2 regions of the Streptomyces lacaronensis genome follow, and region 2 is predicted to be linked to the other one. Evidence: riboswitches for the same ligand, from Rfam matches in the RefSeq annotation. Region 2 holds a riboswitch; the other holds the start of a gene.
The links. Region 2 has a riboswitch for glycine ahead of gcvT (glycine cleavage system aminomethyltransferase GcvT). Riboswitches for the same ligand answer to the same signal wherever they lie in the genome.
Positions count from the first base shown of each region.

Region 1 (6,320 bases), 6.5 Mb from region 2:
GTGGTGCACCTGCGCGCCCGGGAGCTCGACGACCTGGCTCAGATGACGCTCATGAGCGACGGCGCGACCGTCTACGAGTGCACCTCGCCCGATGAGGTCGTGGACCTCCTCCAGGGCGGCCAGGGCGTCTTCGGGATCGCCGTGGGCGTCGTCTGGCGGGACGTGGAGAGCGCGCTGTCCCAGCTGCACGGCGAGCGGGTGGACACCGGCGAGACGCTGGTCCGGCACAACCCGACCGATGAGCTCGCGGCGCGCCGCAACCGGGCGGGTTAGCGACGCCCTTCCGCCCGGCGCCCCGGCGGTGAACCGAGTGGCGCCCCCGGGCCCGCCCCCGGCCGTTGTGCCGCCCCATTGTCAGTGGTGTGCGGCAGCATCGGAGGTGTGAGGGGTGCGCCGACGATTCTCCATCTGGATATGGACGCCTTCTACGCCTCGGCGGAGCAGGCGGCCAAGCCCAGCCTGCGCGGAAAGCCGGTGATCGTAGGGGGCCTGGGGCCGCGTGGCGTGGTGGCCACGGCCTCCTACGAGGCCCGGGTGTTCGGGGTGCACTCCGCCATGGCGATGGCCCAGGCCCGCCGCCTGTGTCCGAACGCGGCGTTCCTCATCCCTCGCTTCGCCCTCTACCGCAAGGTGAGCGACGCGGTCATGGCACTGTTGCACACGCTGTCACCCCTGGTGGAGCCGCTGAGCCTGGACGAGGCGTTCGTCGATCTGGAGGCGGGCGGCACCGAGCCCACCGTGGAGGCGGCGCGCGCCGTGGCGGAGCGACTGCGAGCCGACATCAAGGCGGTCACCGGGCTGACCGGATCGGTGGGGCTCGCCGGATCCAAGATGCTCGCCAAGATCGGTTCGGAGCAGGCCAAGCCGGATGGTCTGGTGGTCATCGAGCCCGGGACGGAGCGCGATCTGCTCGGACCGATGTCGGTGCGGACGCTCCCGGGCGTCGGTCCCGCCACGGCGGAGGCGCTGCGCCGGGCCGGGATCCACACCGTGGCCGAGACGCGGGAGGCGGGCGAGGCGGAGCTGGTGCGGCTGCTGGGGCGGGCCCACGGCGCGTCGCTTTTCCTGATGGCCGAGGGCCGGGACGAGCGGCCCGTCGTCGCCGAGCGGGACGCCAAGTCCATTTCGGTCGAGGACACCTTCGATGTCGACCTCACCGACCGCACCCGGGTGCAGCTGGAGATCGCGCGGCTCGCCGACCGCTGTGTGGGGCGGCTGCGCGAGGCGGGCCGCTCGGGGCGGACGGTCGTGATCAAGGTGCGGCGGTACGACTTCTCCACGCTCACCCGTTCGGAGACCCTGCGCGGTCCGACCGACGACCCGGCGGTGGTGCGCGAGGCAGCGGCACGGCTGATCGACGGGGTGGACACCACGGCGGGTGTGCGGCTGCTGGGGGTCGGCGTCAGCGGTCTGGCGGACTACACGCAGGAGGATCTCTTCGCGCAGGCCGCGCAGGCCGCGCAGGCCGCGCAGGCCGCTCAAGCCGCTCAAGTCGCCCAAGCCGCCCAAGCGGCTCAGGCCGCTCAGACCGCTCACGAGGCCGTGGGGGACGCCGGGCGCCCGCCGGGGCCGGAGAGACCGGAGTCCATGGGAGAGGGCGCGGAAGAGGCTTCTGAGGACGCTGAGAAGCCGCGGCGCTGGCTCCCGGGCTCGGATGTACGGCACGCCGAGTACGGGGCGGGCTGGGTGCAGGGGAGCGGGGTGGGCCGGGTGACCGTGCGCTTCGAGGAACCTTGGTCGTCACCGGGCCGGGTACGGACGTTCCCCGTGGACGACCCGGCGCTACAGCCTGCCGACCCGCTGCCGCTGCTGCGCCCCGACCCGGATGCGGAAGCGGACGCGGAGGAGGCCGGAGGCCGGGACGGGCAGGTCCCCGAGCCCGGTGGTGGGCCCGAGCCCGGCCCGTGCCCGGGTCAGCCCGTGACGTCCAGGCCGTAGTGGTGGTAGAGCTGAAGCTCCTGCTCGGGGGAGAGGTGGCGGCCTACCCCGAAGTCCGGGGCGTCCTTGATCAGGGACCGGTCGTACGGCACCCGCAGGGTGTCGCCGACGACCTCGCTCGGTTCGAGCGGTACGAAGACGTCCCGGCTGAACAGCCCCGTGCGTACCGCCGCCCATTCGGGCTCGCCGGTCGCGTCGTCGAGATAGACCTCGTCCACGGTGCCGATCTTGGCGCCCTCGCGGTCGAATGCCTTGCGGCCGATCAGGGTCCGCGGGTCGATATCGGTCTGCACGCTCTCTCCCACAGGTGGCAAACAGATGACAAGCAAGTGGCAAGTGCCCGTTGCTCCCTACAAAAAGCCACATCGCCGCACTCGGCCACTCGAACGCCCGCGACCGTCCCCCGCGGCAGAACCGCTGGTACGCTGACTGTGGCTGCAGACCCCGTGCGGGAGAGTCCTCCGCCGACGCTGTCGGAGGCGCCGAAGGAGCAAACCCTCCCCGGAATCTCTCAGGCACACGTACCGTGCGGGTGAGGTCACTCTGGAAAGCAGGGTGGGCCACGGGCGAGCAGAGCTCCGGAACCCCTCCTCACCGACGGTGAAAACCGGTCAGGCGGTATGTGGGCCGGTGAAGCTCTCAGGTTGAGATGACAGAGGGGGAGGCCGTCCGGGCACCCGAGTCGCGGTGCCCCTCGTAGGTCGTCACAGACCAGGAGGCCCCCGCAGATGACCGCCAAACGCATCGCACTCTCCGACTTGGAATCCGGTACTCCGTTCGAGCGGCGCCACATCGGCCCGGACGGCGAGGCGCAGGCCAAGATGCTCGCCCAGGTCGGCTTCGGCTCGCTGGACGAGCTCACCGAGGCCGCCGTACCGGACGTCATCAAGAGCACCGAGGCGCTGGACGCCCTGCCGCCGGCCCGCAGCGAGCCGGAGGTCCTCGCCGAGCTGCGCGCGCTCGCCGACCGCAACCAGGTGCTGCCGTCGATGATCGGCCTCGGCTACTACGGCACCCACACCCCGCCGGTGATCCTGCGCAATGTGCTGGAGAACCCCGCCTGGTACACCGCGTACACGCCCTACCAGCCGGAGATCTCCCAGGGCCGGCTCGAGGCGCTGCTGAACTTCCAGACCGTCGTCGCCGACCTGACCGGGCTGCCCACGGCCGGTTCCTCGCTGCTGGACGAGGCCACCGCGGCCGCCGAGGCGATGGCGCTGTCGCGGCGCGTCGGCAAGGTCAAGGAGGGCGTCTTCCTGATCGACGCCGACTGTCTGCCGCAGACCATCGCGGTCATACGGACCCGCGCCGAGCCGACCGGTGTCGAGGTCGTCGTCGCCGACCTGGCCGAGGGCATCCCGGACGAGATCGCCGAGCGCGGGATCTTCGGCGTGCTGCTCCAGTACCCGGGCGCCTCCGGTGTGGTGCGCGATCCGCGCCCGGTCATCGAGCGGGCCCATGAACTGGGCGCGGTCGTCACCGTCGCCGCCGACCTCCTCGCGCTCACCCTGCTCGCCCCGCCCGGCGAACTGGGCGCGGACATCGCGGTGGGCAGCAGCCAGCGGTTCGGCGTCCCGATGGGCTTCGGCGGACCGCACGCCGGTTTCATGGCGGTGCGCGACGCCTACGCCCGCAACCTCCCCGGCCGTCTGGTCGGGGTCTCGGTGGACGCCGACGGCGACAAGGCGTACCGGCTGGCGTTGCAGACCCGTGAGCAGCACATCCGCCGGGAGAAGGCCACCAGCAACATCTGCACCGCTCAGGTGCTGCTGGCCGTGATGGCCGGGATGTACGCCGTCTATCACGGTCCGGACGGGCTCGCGGCGATCGCCCGCCGCACCCACCGCTACGCCTCCGTGCTCGCCGAGGGGCTGCGGTCCGGTGGTGTCGAGGTGGTGTACGGCGCGTTCTTCGACACCCTCACCGCACGGGTGCCGGGCCGGGCCGCCGAGGTCGTCGCCGCGGCCCGCGAGGCCGGGGTCAACCTCCGGCTGACCGACGCCGACCACGTCGGCATCGCCTGTGACGAGACCACCGGCCGCGCGCAGCTCGCCGCCGTGTGGTCCGCCTTCGGGGTGGACGGCGGCAACGGCGACGCCTCCGGGATCCCCGGGCTCGAGGAGCTGGACGCCTCGGCGCCGGACGCGCTGCCCGCGGCCCTGCTGCGCCAGGACGGCTATCTGACCCATCCGGTCTTCCACCAGCACCGCTCCGAGACCGCGATGCTGCGCTATCTGCGGCGCCTGGCCGACCGGGACTACGCCCTGGACCGGGGCATGATCCCGCTCGGCTCCTGCACCATGAAGCTCAACGCGACCACCGAGATGGAGCCGGTCACCTGGCCGGAGTTCGGCGCGCTGCACCCCTTCGCACCGGCCGAGCAGGCCCAGGGCTATCTGACCCTGATCCGTGAGCTGGAGGAGCGGCTGGCCGAGGTCACCGGCTATGACAAGGTCTCGCTGCAGCCGAACGCCGGGTCCCAGGGCGAGCTCGCCGGGCTGCTGGCGGTGCGCGCCTACCACCGGGCCAACGGCGACACCCAGCGCACCGTCTGCCTCATCCCGTCCTCCGCGCACGGCACCAACGCGGCCAGCGCCGTGATGGCCGGTATGAAGGTCGTCGTGGTCAAGACCGGCCAGGACGGCGAGGTGGACACCGACGACCTGCGCGCCAAGATCGAGCAGTACGGGGACCAGCTCGCCGTCCTGATGGTCACCTACCCCTCCACCCACGGCGTGTTCGAGGAGCACATCACCGAGATCTGCGCGACCGTGCACGACGCGGGCGGCCAGGTCTACGTGGACGGCGCCAACCTCAACGCGCTGGTCGGGCTCGCCGAGCCGGGCCGGTTCGGTGGCGATGTCTCGCATCTGAACCTGCACAAGACCTTCTGCATCCCGCACGGCGGCGGGGGCCCCGGCGTCGGCCCGATCGCGGTGCGCGAGCATCTGGCGCCCTACCTCCCCAACCATCCGCTGCAGCCCGCCGCCGGTCCGGCCACGGGCGTCGGCCCGGTCTCGGCCGCGCCGTGGGGCTCCGCGGGGATCCTGCCGATCTCGTGGGCGTACATCCGGCTGATGGGCGCCGAGGGGCTGCGCCGCGCGACCCAGGTCGCGGTGCTCGGCGCCAACTACGTCGCCAAGCGCCTCGAACCGCACTACCCGGTGCTCTACACCGGCCCCGGCGGCCTGGTGGCGCATGAGTGCATCGTGGATCTGCGTCCGCTGACGAAGGCCACCGGCGTGACCGTGGACGATGTGGCCAAGCGCCTGATCGACTACGGCTTCCACGCGCCGACGATGTCGTTCCCGGTCGCCGGAACGCTGATGATCGAGCCGACCGAGAGCGAGGATCTGGCGGAGCTGGACCGGTTCTGCCAGGCGATGATCGCCATCCGGGCCGAGATCGAGAAGGTCGGCTCCGGCGAGTGGGCCAAGGAGGACAATCCCCTGCGGAACGCCCCGCATACGGCGGCGTCGCTGACCGCGGAGTGGGACCACCCGTACTCCCGGGAGGAGGCGGTCTTCCCGGCCGGGGTCTCGGCGGCCGACAAGTACTGGCCGCCGGTGCGGCGGATCGACGGGGCCTACGGGGACCGTAACCTCGTCTGCTCCTGCCCGCCGCTGGAATCCTACGAGGGCTGAGGGTCTTAAGCCCTGCGATGCGTCAGTGGGGCCGGTTCGGCGAACGCGCCGGGCCGGCCCCTGATATGTACGTGCCGTCGACGGCGGAGGTCAGGCCGCGGTGACTACGTGCTCGGAACCCAGCGGTCGGCATGGTGCGATCACGCGCCCGTCCGGCAGCAGCTCACCGGTGTCCTCGAAGAGCAGGACGCCGTTGCACAGCAGGCTCCATCCCTGCTCCGGGTGGTGCGCCACGAGATGGGCGGCCTCCCGGTCGGCTGAGTCGGCTGACGGGCAGGGCGGTTGATGCTGGCACATGACAGGGTTCTTTCGCTGCGGAGTGGTGAAGGTCCTGCGGCTCGCTGCGGCGTTCATGGCCGCCCCCCGTGGTTGAGTCGGTCGATTGCTCCAGTGTTGCCCTGCGGCCTGGAATCCGCAGGGATTTCGCGGTACCGGTCTCGCTAGATAATGACGCATCACCCGTCCGGAGGGTTCATCGCGGCCGGACTGTTACGAGGATGCTGCGGAGCGCCCTGTGACCCGGCGGTCACGGGGCGCTCCCGGCCTGATGAAGGCCCAGGTCAGGCGGGTGAGCCAAGCAAGGGGGCCCGGGTCAGCCGGTGGGTGAGGACGGGCAGCAGATCGGTTGCGCGGTGCGCCCGGTGCGCCGCGATACCGGGCGGGGCCGGGGCGAGCGGCACCAGCAGGTCCCCGGCGCCGAGGCCGCCTTCGGCGCCGTCCGCGGTCAGGTCGCCGTGC
Region 1 covers NZ_JBLHDK010000003.1:10,544,252-10,550,571, forward strand. The annotation lists gene ACMTAK_RS45635 (MerR family transcriptional regulator) at 1-273, shown strand, start outside; gene ACMTAK_RS45640 (DNA polymerase IV) at 382-1,938, shown strand; gene ACMTAK_RS45645 (PRC-barrel domain-containing protein) at 1,914-2,231, opposite strand; glycine riboswitch at 2,378-2,475, shown strand; glycine riboswitch at 2,477-2,601, shown strand; gene gcvP (aminomethyl-transferring glycine dehydrogenase) at 2,667-5,582, shown strand; gene ACMTAK_RS45655 (DUF5999 family protein) at 5,673-5,879, opposite strand; gene ACMTAK_RS45660 (hypothetical protein) at 6,143-6,320, opposite strand, start outside.
Region 1: linked by a shared signal. The riboswitch ahead of gcvP (aminomethyl-transferring glycine dehydrogenase) and the one ahead of gcvT (glycine cleavage system aminomethyltransferase GcvT) in region 2 are both predicted to bind glycine.

Region 2 (6,320 bases):
GGACGGCGACGCCCACCTCCCGGACATCGTCCTGGGTCAGGCGCTCGGCGAGGATCCTGGCGCCCTCCAGCGTGCGCTCCTGGCGCTCCTTGAACTCCGAGCTCGCCGCCACCTTGAAGGACACCGCCTTCGCCGCGATCACATGCTCCAGCGGACCGCCCTGCTGACCCGGGAAGACCGCCGAGTTGATCTTCTTGGCCAGGTCGGCGGTGGAGAGGATCACGCCACCGCGCGGACCGCCCAGGGTCTTGTGGGTGGTGGTGGTCACCACATGGGCGTGCGGTACGGGCGAGGGGTGCAGCCCGGCCGCCACCAGACCCGCGAAGTGGGCCATGTCGACCATCAGGTACGCGCCGACCTCGTCCGCGATCCGGCGGAAGGCGGCGAAGTCCAGCTGGCGCGGGTATGCCGACCAGCCCGCGATCACCAGCTTGGGGCGGTGCTCCTTGGCCAGCCGCTCGACCTCGTCCATGTCGACCAGACCGGTCTCGGCGTCCACGTGGTAGGGCACCACGTTGTAGAGCTTGCCGGAGAAGTTGATCTTCATGCCGTGGGTCAGATGGCCGCCGTGCGCCAGGTTCAGCCCCAGGATGGTGTCGCCGGGGGAGAGCAGGGCGAACATCGCGGCCGCGTTGGCCTGGGCGCCCGAGTGCGGCTGGACGTTGGCCGCCTCGGCGCCGAAGAGCTCCTTGACCCGGTCGATGGCGATCTGCTCGACCACGTCGACGTGCTCACAGCCGCCGTAGTAGCGGCGGCCGGGGTAGCCCTCGGCGTACTTGTTGGTCAGGACCGAGCCCTGGGCCTCCATGACCGCCGACGGAGCGAAGTTCTCGGAGGCGATCATCTCCAGGGTGGACTGCTGGCGGTGGAGTTCGGCGTCGACAGCAGCGGCGACGTCCGGGTCGAGCTCGTGCAGGGAGCTGTTGAGAAGCGACATCGAGGGTCCCGATCGAATAAGGAGGGTCAGTTTTCGGCGAAAGCGGTGTACTCGTCGGCGGAGAGCAGGTCCTCCGGCTCGCTCGTCACCCTCACCTTGAACAGCCAGCCGCCCTCGAAGGGGGCGGAATTCACCAGCGCCGGATCGTTCACCACGTCCTCGTTGATCTCGGTGACCTCACCGGAGACCGGCGTGTACAGATCGCTGACCGACTTGGTGGACTCCAGCTCACCGCAGGTGTCACCGGCGGAGACCGTGGAGCCGACGTCCGGGAGCTGGACATAGACGACATCGCCGAGCGCGTTGGCCGCGAATTCGGTGATGCCGATCGTCGACACGCCGTCCTCGCCGGCGGCCGACAGCCACTCGTGCTCCTTGCTGTACCGCAGCTGCTGGGGGTTGCTCATGGTCCGATTCTCCTGGATACGGGGGAGTGCTTGGGAAACGGGTCTTAGCTGGTGGGACGCGGCGCCGAGGAATACGGTGCCGAGGGATACGGCGGCGAGGGGACGCGATGGGCCGGGGGCCCGCTCGGCGCCCGCCCTTGTGGAAGCCCGGCGCGCACGCTCATGGAAGCCCGGCGTCCGCGCTCATGGAAGCCCGGCGCTCACGCCGGTGGTAGCTCAGCGCTCGCGCTTGTAGAAGGGGAGCGCCACGACCTCGTACGGCTCCCGGGCACCACGGATGTCCACGAAGACCCCCTCGGTGCCGGGCTTCGCGTACTCCGGGTCCACGTACGCCATCGCGATCGGCCTGCCCAGCGTCGGCGAGGGCGCGCCCGAGGTGACCTGGCCGATCGACGAGCCGTCGGCGGCCACCACGGCGTATCCGGCGCGCGGCACCCGGCGGCCTGAAGCGATCAGGCCGACCAGGGTGCGCGGGGTGACGGTGTCCGCCTGGTGGGACGCGGCCTCCAGGGCCTCGCGGCCGACGAAGCCGCCCGGCTTGTCGAACTTCACCACCCGGCCGAGCCCCGCGTCGAAGGGGGTGGTGTCGGTGGTCAGCTCATGCCCGTACAGCGGCATGCCCGCCTCGAGACGCAGGGTGTCCCGGCAGGAAAGACCGCAGGGCACCAGGCCCACCGGGGCCCCCGCCTCGGTCACCGCCTCCCAGACCCGCTCGGCGTCGTCCGGTGCCAGGAACAGCTCGAAGCCGTCCTCACCCGTGTAGCCGGTGCGGGCGATCATGGCGGGGACGCCCGCGACGGTGCCCGGCAGCCCGGCGTAGTACTTCAGCCCGTCCAGGTCGGCGTCGGTCAGGCGCTTCAGGATCCCCGCGGACTCGGGCCCCTGGACGGCGAGCAGCGCGTAGGCGTCGCGGTCGTCCCTCACGGTCGCCTCGAAACCGCCGGCCCGCTCGGTCAGCGCGTCCAGCACCACCTGCGCGTTGGCGGCGTTGGCCACGACCAGGAACTCCTCGTCCCCGAGGCGGTAGACGATCAGGTCGTCCAGGATGCCGCCCTCGTCGTCGCAGATCATGGTGTAGCGGGCGCGGCCCACGGCGAGCGCGGACAGCCGGCCGACCAGCGCGTGGTCCAGGGCGTCCCCGGCCCGCGGACCGATGAGAGAGATCTCACCCATGTGGGAGAGGTCGAAGAGCCCGGCGCGGGTGCGTACCGCGGTGTGCTCGTCGCGCTCGCTGCCGTAGCGCAGCGGCATGTCCCAGCCGGCGAAGTCGGTCATGGTGGCGCCGAGCGCGCGGTGCCGCGCGTCCAGCGCGGTACGGCGTGGGGTGGGCGGGGCGTCGGTCACGATTCAGGCTCCAGAGGTCGGGGTCGCGCGACGGCGAGGACGGACGACAAGGACGCGTGCGTCCTCCCCATCTGTCATCGGAACCTGAGAGGTTCGCCGTGACGCCCGTAAGGGGCCCGGTTTGCACCTTGGGTGGAGCCGCGCCCGCGCGGCCCGCTTTTCAGATCTGCCTCGTCCGTGCGGTATCGGGGCCTGAGAGATTCAAGGGAGGACTTGCTCCTTCGGCGCCCTGGACACCCGGCACGGATGCCGATGACCAAGGACTCTCCCGCGCGGATTCAAGCGGCCGGTATGGAGTTGCGCGGACATCATCGCATGTATGGCCGAGAAGGGAAGCCCCGATCCGACGGGGCTCCGGCCGCCCGGTCAGGGGCAGCCTTGCCCGACATTACCTTTTCTTGACACTCTGCGGGTACGAGCAGCGTTGACCGACCTGGGAGGACGATCACGGTGCATGGGCAGGGAACGTACGCGACAACACAGAGGCTCCTGCCGGCGCGGCGTGGGCGCACCCCCTCCGGGTCGACGGCCCGGCCCGGTCGAAGAAGCGCGGTGCACGATCTGCGCGCCGGGGCGGAGGGTGGCGGCGCGGACCCGCGTGAGCTGCGGTTTCCGGCAGGGGATGTGCTGGTCGCCTCCGGGCTGCCGGGCAGTGGCAAGAGCACCCTGATCAACCGGACGGTGCCGCTCCTGGACGAGACGGGCGCGGTCGTGATCAGGGTGGACTCGCAGAACACCCGGGAGACGTGGGAGCGCCGGCTGCCCGGCTGGCTGCCGTACGCGCTCTACCGACCGCTGGTCCGGTACGCCCACTACGCCGGGCTGCGCCGGGCGCTGCGCTCGGGCGTGAGCGTGGTGGTGCACGACTGCGGGGCGCTGCCGTGGGTCCGCCGCTGGCTGGCCCGGGACGTGCGGCGCCGGGGCCGCAGTCTCCACATGGTGCTGCTGGACGTGGGCGCCACGGAGGCGCTGGAGGGCCAGGCCGCCCGTGGCCGCGGGGTCTCCGCCTACGCCTTCGGGCGGCATCTGCGCGCGATGCGGCGGCTGATCACCGGGATGGAGGAGGGGCGGCCGCCGCGGGGGTGCGCGTCGGCGGTGCTGCTGGACCGGCGAGGCGCGAGCGCGCTGCGCTGCATCTCCTTCGAGTGATCACGCCTCTCCCCCAAGTGGCCGAAAATCGGCCATTGGCATCACACAGCGTGACGAGGGCGAGTCCGGGCGAGGTGGGGAAGTGCTGTGGAGATCGCCGCCGCCCCCTCCGGCCCCGGGCCGCCCAGCGGTTAGGGTGCTTCGGGCAGGTCGGACGAGATGGCGGTTGGACGAAGATGAGCTTCCCGGAGCAGTACGGAGCGGCCCCGGCGCACGGAGGATTCCCGGACGGCGGGTATGCCGCGCATCCGGCGTTTCCCGGCAATGAGCTCGAAGAGGTGATGGCCGCCTCCGTCGACGTCCCCGGCGCCGGAGCGCGCATCGTCGAGACGCTCTCCCGCAGCCACCTCTGGATTCCACTGCCCAACGGCGGGGGCCCGGGCAGCCCGAGCCTCGATCTGCCCACGATGGAGATCGACGGCGGCGCGTATGTCCCGGTGTTCAGCTCCGAGCAGCAGTTCCTCCAAATCGTCGGCTCCCATATGTCCTTCACCATCGCCCCGGCCGTGGAGTTCGCCCGCGGGCTGCCGCCCCAGCTCGGCATCGCGGTGAACCCCGGTGGCGCGGTGGTCGTACCGCTGCCTCCGCCCGCCGTCCGGGAGTTGTGCCGCGCCGGGCGTACCGAGCTCGACGGCCCGGCCAACGGTGGCCGGGTGCGGCTCTTCGAACCGGACTGGCAGGACGAGCCGGTGGACTTCCTGGCCGCCGCCGGGATCGAGTTCGCCAAGGGCACCGGGGTGCGGACCGCCCGGCGCGCCCTGGCCAGCGTCGAGGGCGACGAGCCGGCGCTCTTCGTCGGTGTGCAGCTCGACGAGCCCGGCCCCGAGGGGCAGGCGCGCGCGGTGGAGGCGCTGGGCCGCGCCCTCGGTTCGGTGCCGGTGCCGTGGAAGGTTCAGCTGGTACTGCTGGACGTGGCGCAGGGCGATCCGGTGGCCGACTGGATGCTGGGACGGGTGCGGCCGTTCTACGACCGTGACCTCTGACTCACCCCTGGGTCCGCTGCCGCGGCCCGTAAGCTGGTTTGATGACCAGGAGGGGTGCGAGCACGCTCCCCGGTGAGGTGTGGGCAAGGCGATGAGAAGGGGCGGACCCAGGTGAGCGCGGGCGCGGATTGGGGGGCGGCGGCCGGCCAGGTTGAGCGAGCGTTGCAGCAGGTCGCTCCCGGCCGGTACGACGCCTACGAGGCGCTGCTGCACGCCATCGGCGAGGGCCAGGTCTGGATGCTGCTGTGGCACGGCGCGCCCGGCTCCCCCGACGCACAGTACGGGAACATGGACGTGGACGGCCTCGGTTACGCCCCGTGTGTGACCTCCGCGCAGGAACTGGCCGCCAGTGGCTGGAACCGCGCGCATGAGGTGGTCGAAGGACGCCTCATCGCCGACTCGCTCTACCGCGACCGCTACGGCCTCTGGCTCAACCCCCACGCCCGCGGCGGCGGAGTGGGCATCCCCTGGCCGGATCTGCGCCGGATCGCGGGCGGTCTGGACCGGCTGCCCGCCGGGCCGCTGCGGCTGTCCGAGCCCGCCATCGACATCCCCCAGTTCTACGCCCTGTTGGGGCAGAACGCGCATCGCACCGCCGCGGTGCGATCGCTGCGTCGCGTCTGGGTGCAGCCCGCGCTGGGCGCCCCGTACCTGGCGATCGGCCTGGATCTGTACGACACCGGCGCCGCGTCGGTGCAGTCGGTGCGGGTGATGATGGAGCAGTCGATCACCGCCGTGCCGGACGGGCTGCCGGTCTCCACGGTCGCGCTCTCGGACGAGTACGATCCCGTCGCCATGTGGATGCGGGCCAACGCCCGGCCCTTCTTCGACCGTGAGGCCTATGGCGCCGCGTCCGCCGCGCCGCCGTCGTACGGCTACGGCTATCCGCCGCCGCGCCCCGCGTACTGAGCCACCGCGCCCCGCGTCCTGAGCCGCCGCGCCCCGCGTACCGAGCCGCCGCGTACCGAGCCGCCGCGCCCCGCGTGCCGAGTCCCCCGTCCCACGTACTGAGCCGCCGCGTCCCGCCGCGTCCCATCGCGTACTGAGCCGCGCACCGATTGACGGGATTGCCCGACCGGCCTTCCGCCCCTATCGGGCCGAACCCCCCATTACGGGCGCGAGGTTACTGCTGCGTTCTCGTGTCGCGACCGTCCGTATAGCGGAGCGGTACTCACCACATCACGGTTAGGCATCCATTGTCCGGGAGTACTGGCGGGTGATCACAAACGCGTTGAAGACTCCCGCTCCAAGGGGTGCGGTTCCTGTGTACGACCCCTTCCGAGAAGGTTCCGTACCAGAACGCGACTTTCACCCAGGTTGTGGACGAAGCCGCCACAGCGGCGAGTCGTGGGCCGGTCACCACCGGCCGAGAGGGGTCTCCACCACGATGACGGCACCATTGCACGGCACGAGCACGGACAGCGATCCGGTCGCGACTGCCGATGTAGCGGCGGATGTGGTCAAAGCGTCCGTCGAAGGCAGATCGCTGCGGCAGATCGC
Region 2 covers NZ_JBLHDK010000003.1:4,064,114-4,070,433, reverse strand. The annotation lists gene glyA (serine hydroxymethyltransferase) at 1-937, opposite strand, end outside; gene gcvH (glycine cleavage system protein GcvH) at 964-1,344, opposite strand; gene gcvT (glycine cleavage system aminomethyltransferase GcvT) at 1,561-2,688, opposite strand; glycine riboswitch at 2,859-2,969, opposite strand; gene ACMTAK_RS17100 (AAA family ATPase) at 3,133-3,837, shown strand; gene ACMTAK_RS17095 (enhanced serine sensitivity protein SseB) at 4,014-4,820, shown strand; gene ACMTAK_RS17090 (enhanced serine sensitivity protein SseB C-terminal domain-containing protein) at 4,932-5,729, shown strand; gene ACMTAK_RS17085 (ABC transporter permease) at 6,208-6,320, shown strand, end outside.